Regions from separate parts of the Dechloromonas aromatica RCB genome, predicted to be linked through region 2. Evidence: riboswitches for the same ligand, from Rfam matches in the RefSeq annotation. Region 2 holds a riboswitch; the other holds the start of a gene.
What was found. A riboswitch is a leader RNA that binds a small molecule or an ion and turns the genes downstream of it on or off. The one in region 2 is predicted to bind glycine.
Positions count from the first base shown of each region.

Region 1: another riboswitch for glycine. It lies ahead of DARO_RS16430 (trimeric intracellular cation channel family protein); the one in region 2 lies ahead of gcvT (glycine cleavage system aminomethyltransferase GcvT).

Region 1 is NC_007298.1:3,462,142-3,466,027, reverse strand. Features, by position in the region: gene DARO_RS16435 (OsmC domain/YcaO domain-containing protein) at 1-1,300, opposite strand, end outside; glycine riboswitch at 1,495-1,589, shown strand; gene DARO_RS16430 (trimeric intracellular cation channel family protein) at 1,619-2,416, shown strand; gene DARO_RS16425 (Fe-Mn family superoxide dismutase) at 2,593-3,177, opposite strand; gene xseA (exodeoxyribonuclease VII large subunit) at 3,217-3,886, opposite strand, start outside.
Region 2 is NC_007298.1:2,660,969-2,664,854, reverse strand. Features, by position in the region: gene gcvP (aminomethyl-transferring glycine dehydrogenase) at 1-325, opposite strand, end outside; gene gcvH (glycine cleavage system protein GcvH) at 457-843, opposite strand; gene gcvT (glycine cleavage system aminomethyltransferase GcvT) at 867-1,958, opposite strand; glycine riboswitch at 2,036-2,115, opposite strand; glycine riboswitch at 2,127-2,215, opposite strand; gene DARO_RS12660 (3',5'-nucleoside bisphosphate phosphatase) at 2,326-3,165, shown strand; gene DARO_RS12655 (L-threonylcarbamoyladenylate synthase) at 3,167-3,793, shown strand; gene DARO_RS12650 (site-2 protease family protein) at 3,801-3,886, shown strand, end outside.

The DNA.
Region 1 (3,886 bases), 800 kb from region 2:
GGCTGCGTTCGAGCGCGACTTCCAGGCTCGGGTGCGCGCCGAAGGAGGCGAAGACGCCGCCGGTGCGCGGGTTCATCAGGGTGACGCACATCACCGGGAATTCGCCGCCCAGCGACGCATCCTTGACCAGCACCGGGAAGCCCTGGTTTTCCAGCTCGGCAATGCCGGCCAGGATGCCGGGGTATTTCGCCAGTACGTCGGACGGCACATCCGGCAGCGCGATTTCGCCTTCGAGGATTTCCCGCTTGACGGCGCGCTCGAAAATTTCCGACAGGCACTGCACCTGCGCCTCGGCCAGCGTGTTGCCGGCGCTCATGCCGTTGCTGAGGAACAGATTGTCGATCAGGTTGGTCGGGAAATACACCGTCTCGCCGTCCGACTGCCGCACGTAAGGCAGCGCACAGATGCCGCGTTCGGTATTGCCGGAATTGGTGTCATAGAGATGCGAGCCGCGCAACTCGCTGTCCGGGTTATAGATTTCCAGGCAGTAGTCGTCGAGCAGGCCCTTCGGTAGCGCGTCCTTCTTGCCCGGCTTGAACCAGCGTTCGTGCGGGTAATGCACGAAGGGCGCGTTGCCAATGTCTTCGCCCCAAAACTGGTCGTTGTAGAAATGGTTGCAATTCATCCGCTCGATGAATTCGCCCAAGGCCGAGGCCAGCGCGCTTTCCTTGGTCGCGCCCTTGCCATTGGTGAAGCACATCGGCGAATGCGCATCGCGGATATGTAGCGACCACACATTGGGCACCAGATTGCGCCACGACGCGATTTCGATCTTCATGCCGAGGCCGGCCAAAATGCCGGACATGTTGGCGATGGTTTGTTCCAGCGGCAGGTCCTTGCCGGCGATATAGGTGCTGGCTTCCGAATCCGGATTCAGCGTCAGCAAGGCCTGCGCATCGGCATCGAGATTCTCGACCTCCTCGATCACGAACTCCGGACCGGTTTGCACCACCTTTTTCACGGTACAGCGGTCGATGGAGCGCAGAATGCCCTGCCGGTCCTTGGCGGAAATATCTGCCGGCAACTCGACCTGGATCTTGAAAATCTGCTGGTAGCGGTTTTCGGGATCGACGATATTGTTCTGCGACAGGCGGATATGCTCGGTCGGAATGTTGCGCGTGTCGCAGTACAACTTCACGAAGTAAGCCGCACACAAGGCCGACGAAGCCAGAAAGTAATCGAACGGCCCCGGCGCCGAGCCATCGCCCTTGTAGCGGATGGGCTGGTCGGCGATGACCGTGAAGTCATCGAACTTGGCCTCAAGACGCAGCTTGTCGAGAAAATTGACCTTGATTTCCATGCGGGAATTCCAAAAATAGCGTTCAAAACGGATTGGCCACCATTATCCGGTTTTCCCGGGTGTAAAACCGTGTTTCTCGGCAGTTCGAGGGTACGGCGGATGGTGACGCTTGGCGGACTGTGTCTTTCACCCGGAGATATTGATGCGTACGCGCCACCCCTGATTGACAGGCAGTCATCGCTGTCAGGATAATCAAAACATCTGCAGGAGAGAGAGTCGTGGATTTACACACTCCGCCGAAGGCGCAAACTCCCATAATCGCTCAGGCATACCGAACTGCAGAAATGATTCGCCGGCTGGAGAGAAGTTGAGAGCGTCTTGGCGCTCGGCAACTCACCGAAGGGGCAGGCTCTTGTTGAGCCGAAACTCTCAGGTAAAAGGACAGGGGGAGAGGCGTCACGGAAGCACTCAATTCGAGTCTTCCGATTTTTGACGGAGTCTCTCCTGATGTTCGATAGTCTCGCCCACGTTTTTCAGCCTCTCGCTATCAAGCAATTCAACTTGTTACTGGTCATTTATCTGGTTGCCATCACCGCCGAAGCGATGTCCGGTGCCCTGGCAGCAGGACGTCGCAACATGGATTTCTTCGGGGTGGCCGTGATCGCCTTTGTCACCGCTCTGGGAGGCGGAACCATCAGGGATGTCGTTCTTGGCAATTACCCGATTGGTTGGACGCAGCATCCCGAATACGTGTATCTGGTGACCCTGGCTGGTTTGGCCACGACCTTGCTTGCCAAGTTCATGCACCACCTGAAAAACGTCTTTCTGATGCTGGATGCACTCGGGTTGGTCGCCTTCTCGCTGATTGGTTGCAATGTGGCCCTGCAACTTGAATACCCGACGGTAGTAGTCATCATGGCCGGCATGCTGACGGGGATATGCGGAGGCGTTTTGCGCGATGTGCTGTGCAACCAGGTGCCCGTCGTATTTTGCCGGGAGCTTTATGCCAGCGTGTCACTCTTTGTTTGCGCCCTATTTCTCGCGTTGAGGTCGCTGGACTTGGATGCCAACCTCAATACGATGATGTGCTTCATTCTCGGCTTCGGATTTCGCATGCTGGCGCTACGTTTGAGCTGGAAGCTTCCGACCTTCTCCTATCAGCAGCGATGGGATTAGTGCTGAGCGCGCTATTTTTAATCACTCGACGGCTACTCATGTTTACCAGCAGCCATTTTTGATTGCGGGACCTGACAGTCCGCAATGATCGATTGATTGTCCGTCCGGATGAATCTGCGTCCATGAAAAAGGGAGCTGCTAGCTCCCTTTTTGTCCTGAAATAACAGCAGCAGGAATCAGGCGAAGTTGGCTTCGACGAAGGACCAGTTGACCAGCGAGGCCAGGAAGGTTTCGACAAACTTCGGACGCATGTTGCGGTAGTCGATGTAGTAGGCGTGTTCCCAGACGTCGACGCAGAGCAGGGCCTTGTCGCCGGTGGTCAGCGGGGTGCCGGCGGCGCCCATGTTGACGATGTCGAGGGAGCCGTCGGCCTTCTTGACCAGCCAGGTCCAGCCGGAACCGAAGTTGCCGACCGCAGAGGTCTGGAAGGCAGTCTTGAAGGCATCCAGCGAGCCCCACTTGGCATTGATGGCAGCAGCCAGCGTGCCAGCCGGAGCGCCGCCGCCGTTCGGCTTCATGCAGTTCCAGAAGAAGCTGTGGTTCCAGACCTGGGCTGCGTTGTTATAAACGCCACCAGCCGGTGCCTTCTTGACGATGGCTTCGAGGTCGAGGTTTTCGTACTCGGTACCCTTGATCAGGTTGTTCAGGTTGGTGACATAAGCCTGATGGTGCTTGCTGTAGTGGTAATCGAAGGTCTCGGCCGACATGTGCGGGGCGAGGGCATCCTTGGCGTACGGCAGCTGGGGCAGTTGATGTTCCATGTATATTCTCCGTTGTATTTAAGGGGTGAAACGAAAATTCTAGTCAGCTTCGGGCATCGCCACAACCTGATTGACGGTCGCGGTCGCCGTGCCTTGAGCAAAGCTGAGTTTGAGGGCGTCGCCGGGCGTTAGTGCTGAGGCATTGCGGATGGCTCGGCCATCAGGGCCAATCGCCAGCGCATAACCCCGGGTCAGTACCGCATGCGGATCCAGTTGCTTGAGACTGCTGGACAGCGAATTAAGTTTCCCGGAATGTTGAGAAAGTGCCCATTGGGTCTGTTTGCCCAGTCGATGGCGCAAGTGTTCCAATGTTCTGGCCAGCAACTCAGGGCGCGGCCGTGCCGTCGCCTGGCGCTGGCCGAGGGTGGTCAGCTGCAGACGGGCGTGATCCATCTGGCGGAGCAGGGCGCGTTGCAGGCGCTGGCTGAGCGCCTCGTTTTCCTGCTGGCGCAGGCGAATCCGTTCAGCCGGGTGAACCAGCCGGCTACCCAGCCAGTCAATACGCTGTTGCTGATCGGCCAGCCCACGCTCCACCCGTCGCTGGAGTTGGCCTTCAAGTTGGCTGAGGCGGGTGAGCAGGCTATCGCGGTCGGGACTGACCAGCTCGGCGGCAGCCGTTGGTGTCGGGGCGCGCAAATCGGCAGCGAAATCAGCAATCGTAAAGTCGGTTTCGTGACCAACGCCGGCAATCACTGGAATGGCTGAAGCG
Region 2 (3,886 bases):
CCGGGTTTTCCATGACGTTGCGCAGGATGACCTTGGGCGTCAGTGTGTCGTAATAGCCCATGCCGATGCAGGACTTGTTGACGACATTCTTGCTGGCCATGGCCTTGAGGTCGGCCAGCGCTTCGTGTTCGCGGCGCGGGGCGGGCAGCGGCAGATCAGCCGGCAAACGGATGGCGGCGGGAACGGTCTGGTCGATCAGCTGCTCCAGGCTGTCGGCACCGATGGCGGTCAGCATGGTAGCCATTTCGGTCGAGCATGGGCCGATGTGGCGGCCGATGAACTCGTCGTGCTGCTCCAGGGCTGAAAGGGGAAGATTCAACGGCATGGGAATCCTTGCATTAGATATACTTGAATACATCATCCCCGCCCAGGCGGGGATTCACTGATTTGATGTTTTTGGGTTCCCGCTTGCCCCCAGAGGGGACTCCCTGTGGGGGCGGGAACGACATGCCGCTTTTAGGCGGCGTCAGCAACGGCCTGGTAGGCAGCGGCGTCAAGCATCTTGTCGAGGTCGGCGACATTGTCCGGGGTCATCTTGAACAGCCAGGCGGCGTAGGCGTCCTGATTGACCGATTCCGGGGCATCGGCAGCGGCCTGATTGACTTCGGTCACGGTGCCGGCGATCGGGGCGTACACGTCAGCCGCAGCCTTGACCGATTCGACGACAGCAATTTCCTTTTCGGCATCGAAATGGGCGCCGACTTCCGGCAGTTCGACGAAAACGAGGTCGCCGAGGGCTTCCTGGGCGTGGTCGGTAATGCCGACAGTGACCGAGCCGTCAGCGTTGAGCAGCATCCATTCGTGGGAGGCGGTGTACTTGAGGTTGGAAGGAACGTTCGACATGGTTTTCTCCTGAATGGGTTGAATTAGATGACTGCTTTGCCGTTGCGGGCGAATACGGGTTTGGTGACCTTGGCTTTCAAAGCCTTGCCACGGATATCGACTTCGACTTCGTCGCCAATCTGCACGCCGAGCGGTAGGCGGGCGAGAGCGATGGACTGCTGGAGCGTCGGCGAGAAGCTTCCGGAGGTGATTTCACCGTCGCCTTGCTTGGTCATGACCTTCTGGTGGCCGCGCAGCACGCCCTTGTCGAGCAGGATCAGGCCGAGGAACTGCTTCTGCTGGCCGTTGGTGACCAACGCAGCCTTGCCGACGAAATCACGGTCGGTGTTCAGCGAAACCGTCCAAGCCAGGCCGGCGTCGAGCGGCGAAACCGTCTCATCCATGTCCTGGCCGTACAGGTTCATGCCGGCTTCCAGGCGCAGCGTGTCGCGGGCACCGAGGCCGCAGGGGGCAACACCAGCAGCATTGAGCTTGTTCCACAGAGCCTCTGCTTCGCCGGCCGGCATCATGATTTCGTAACCGTCTTCACCGGTGTAGCCGGTGCTGGCAATGAAATACTGATCGACCTCAGCGGCGAAGAAAGCCTTCAGGCCTGCGGTCGCGGCCTTGGTCTGCGGCAGCACTTCCCACACCTTGGCACGGGCATTCGGGCCCTGGACGGCGATGATGCCGAGATTGTTGGCGCCGTCACGGCGCTGGGTAATGGTCACGTCGAGCTTCCATTCGGCGACCTTGGCCTGCATCCAGGCCAGATCCTTCTCGGCGGTGCCAGCATTGACCACGATGCGGAAGCGCGTGTCGGTCAGGAAATAGATGATCAGGTCGTCGATGACGCCGCCGGCTTCATTGAGCATGGCCGCATAGAGCGCCTTGCCGGAAACCTTGAGCTTGGCCACATCGTTGGCGACGAGGCGGGACAGGAAGGTGCGGCAATCCGCGCCAACGACGTCGACCGGGCACATGTGCGAAACATCGAACATGCCGCAGTTGTTGCGGACCGCGTTGTGCTCCTCGATCTGCGAACCGTAGTTGACCGGCATGTCCCAACCACCGAAATCGACCATCCGGGCATTCATTGCGCGGTGAGCGGCGTTCAAAACTGTTTTCTTCAGCATATCAATCCTTTACAGGCGGTTGTTGGCGCCAGTTCTAGAAACGAAAAAGGGGTGAAACGAAAGATACACATCTTGCGTTTCACCCCTCTGTCCTCGATACCTGAGAGATTTGCCCCATCGGTGGGCGCTGTTAACGCCGCTCTCCAGAGTTTCAAAATGGCCAGCCATTTTGGTTCCGCGGTCCTTTTGCCTGAGCGTTTTCGGGTGAAATTGCGCCTTCGGCGGCAGACGGATCTGCGCTCTCCCACGGAACGGGAGGCACTATAGCGGGATGCACGGGTCTAATCAACCTGCTGCACCGCACAAGGGGGGCCGGGCCATGGCCTCCTTCGTGCTAAACTCTTCGTTTGCCTTCAATCGCTTGCCTGTGACGCCTACCAATTTCGATTTTCACTGCCATTCCATCGTTTCCGACGGCCTGTTGCCGCCCGAAGTGGTGGCTAGACGCGCGGCAGAAAACGGCGTCGATCTTTGGGCGCTGACCGATCACGACGATATCGGTGGTCTGGTCACAGCCCGGACGACTGCTGAGGAAGTCGGCATGAGCTTCGTCAATGGTGTCGAAATTTCCATTGAGTGGCGCGGCACCCCGATTCATATTGTCGGACTCGGTTTCGATGCAGCCAATGCAGCACTGACCGGTGGCCTTGATGAGCTTCGTATTGGCCGTGTCGAGCGGGCCAAGCGCATGGGCGACGCCCTCGCAGCGATCGGTATTCCCGGCGTCTATGAAGGTGCCCTGTGTTTTGTGACCAATCCCAGTCTGATCTCGCGAGCGCATTTTGGACGCTATATGGTCTCTATCGGGATTGCCCGGGACATGGCCGGTATCTTTCAACACTATCTGACACCCGGCAAGCCGGGCTACGTCGACCATCGCTGGGCGACGCTCGAAGAAGCGGTTGGCTGGATCGCCGGCGCCGGCGGCGTGGCCGTTGTCGCGCATCCCGGGCGCTACAAGATGTCCGGTGGTGACATGCGCCGCTTCCTTGATGATTTCAAGGATGTTGGCGGTCAGGGTATCGAAGTGACCTGTGGCAGCCATTCGCCGGATCACGTGATGCATTTCGCCCGTCTGGCTCGTCATTATGAGTTCCATGCTTCGCGCGGCTCCGATTTTCATGGGCCCGAGGAAAGCTATGTGGATCTCGGTAAACTTCCTCAATTGCCTGAAGACCTGAAACCGGTCTGGCGTCTGGTGTTCTGACATGGCACGCGTTGTCAATATTCATCCCGAATCTCCGCAGCAGCGCCTGCTCGCCCAGGCAGCCGAATTTATTCGCAATGGCGCCATCGTCGCCTTGCCCACCGACTCCTGCTACGCGCTGGGTTGTCATCTCGGCGACAAGGAAGCGCTGGACAAGATTCGCCTGATTCGCCAGATGGATGATCGCCATCACCTGACGCTGATGGTCCGCGACCTTTCCGAAATTGCTCATTTCGCCCGGGTCGACAATGCACAGTACCGTCTGCTCAAGGCGGCGACGCCGGGCAGCTATACCTTCATTCTGGAAGGTTCCAAGGAACTGCCGCGCCGGGTCATGCATCCGAAACGCAAGACCATCGGCCTGCGTGTGCCGGATCATCCGGTCGCGCTGGCCTTGCTTGAAGAGTTGAATGAGCCGCTGCTGACAACGACGCTGCAGTTGCCGGGCGACGAGTTTCCGCTGACCGAAGGCTGGGAAATCCAGGATCGACTTGAAGATCAATTGGAGCTGATTCTCGATGCGGGGCCTTGTGGTACTGAGCCGACAACCGTCATCGATCTGACCGGTTCGGCACCCGAGCTGATTCGCGCCGGCCGCGGTCCGCTCGAAATCTTCGGTCTGGGCTAAAGGGCCCATGCTCGAAAGCCTGATCCAGACCCTCGCCATATCGGCTCTGCCGGTGATTTTTGCAATCACGCTGCACGAAGCGGCACACGGCTA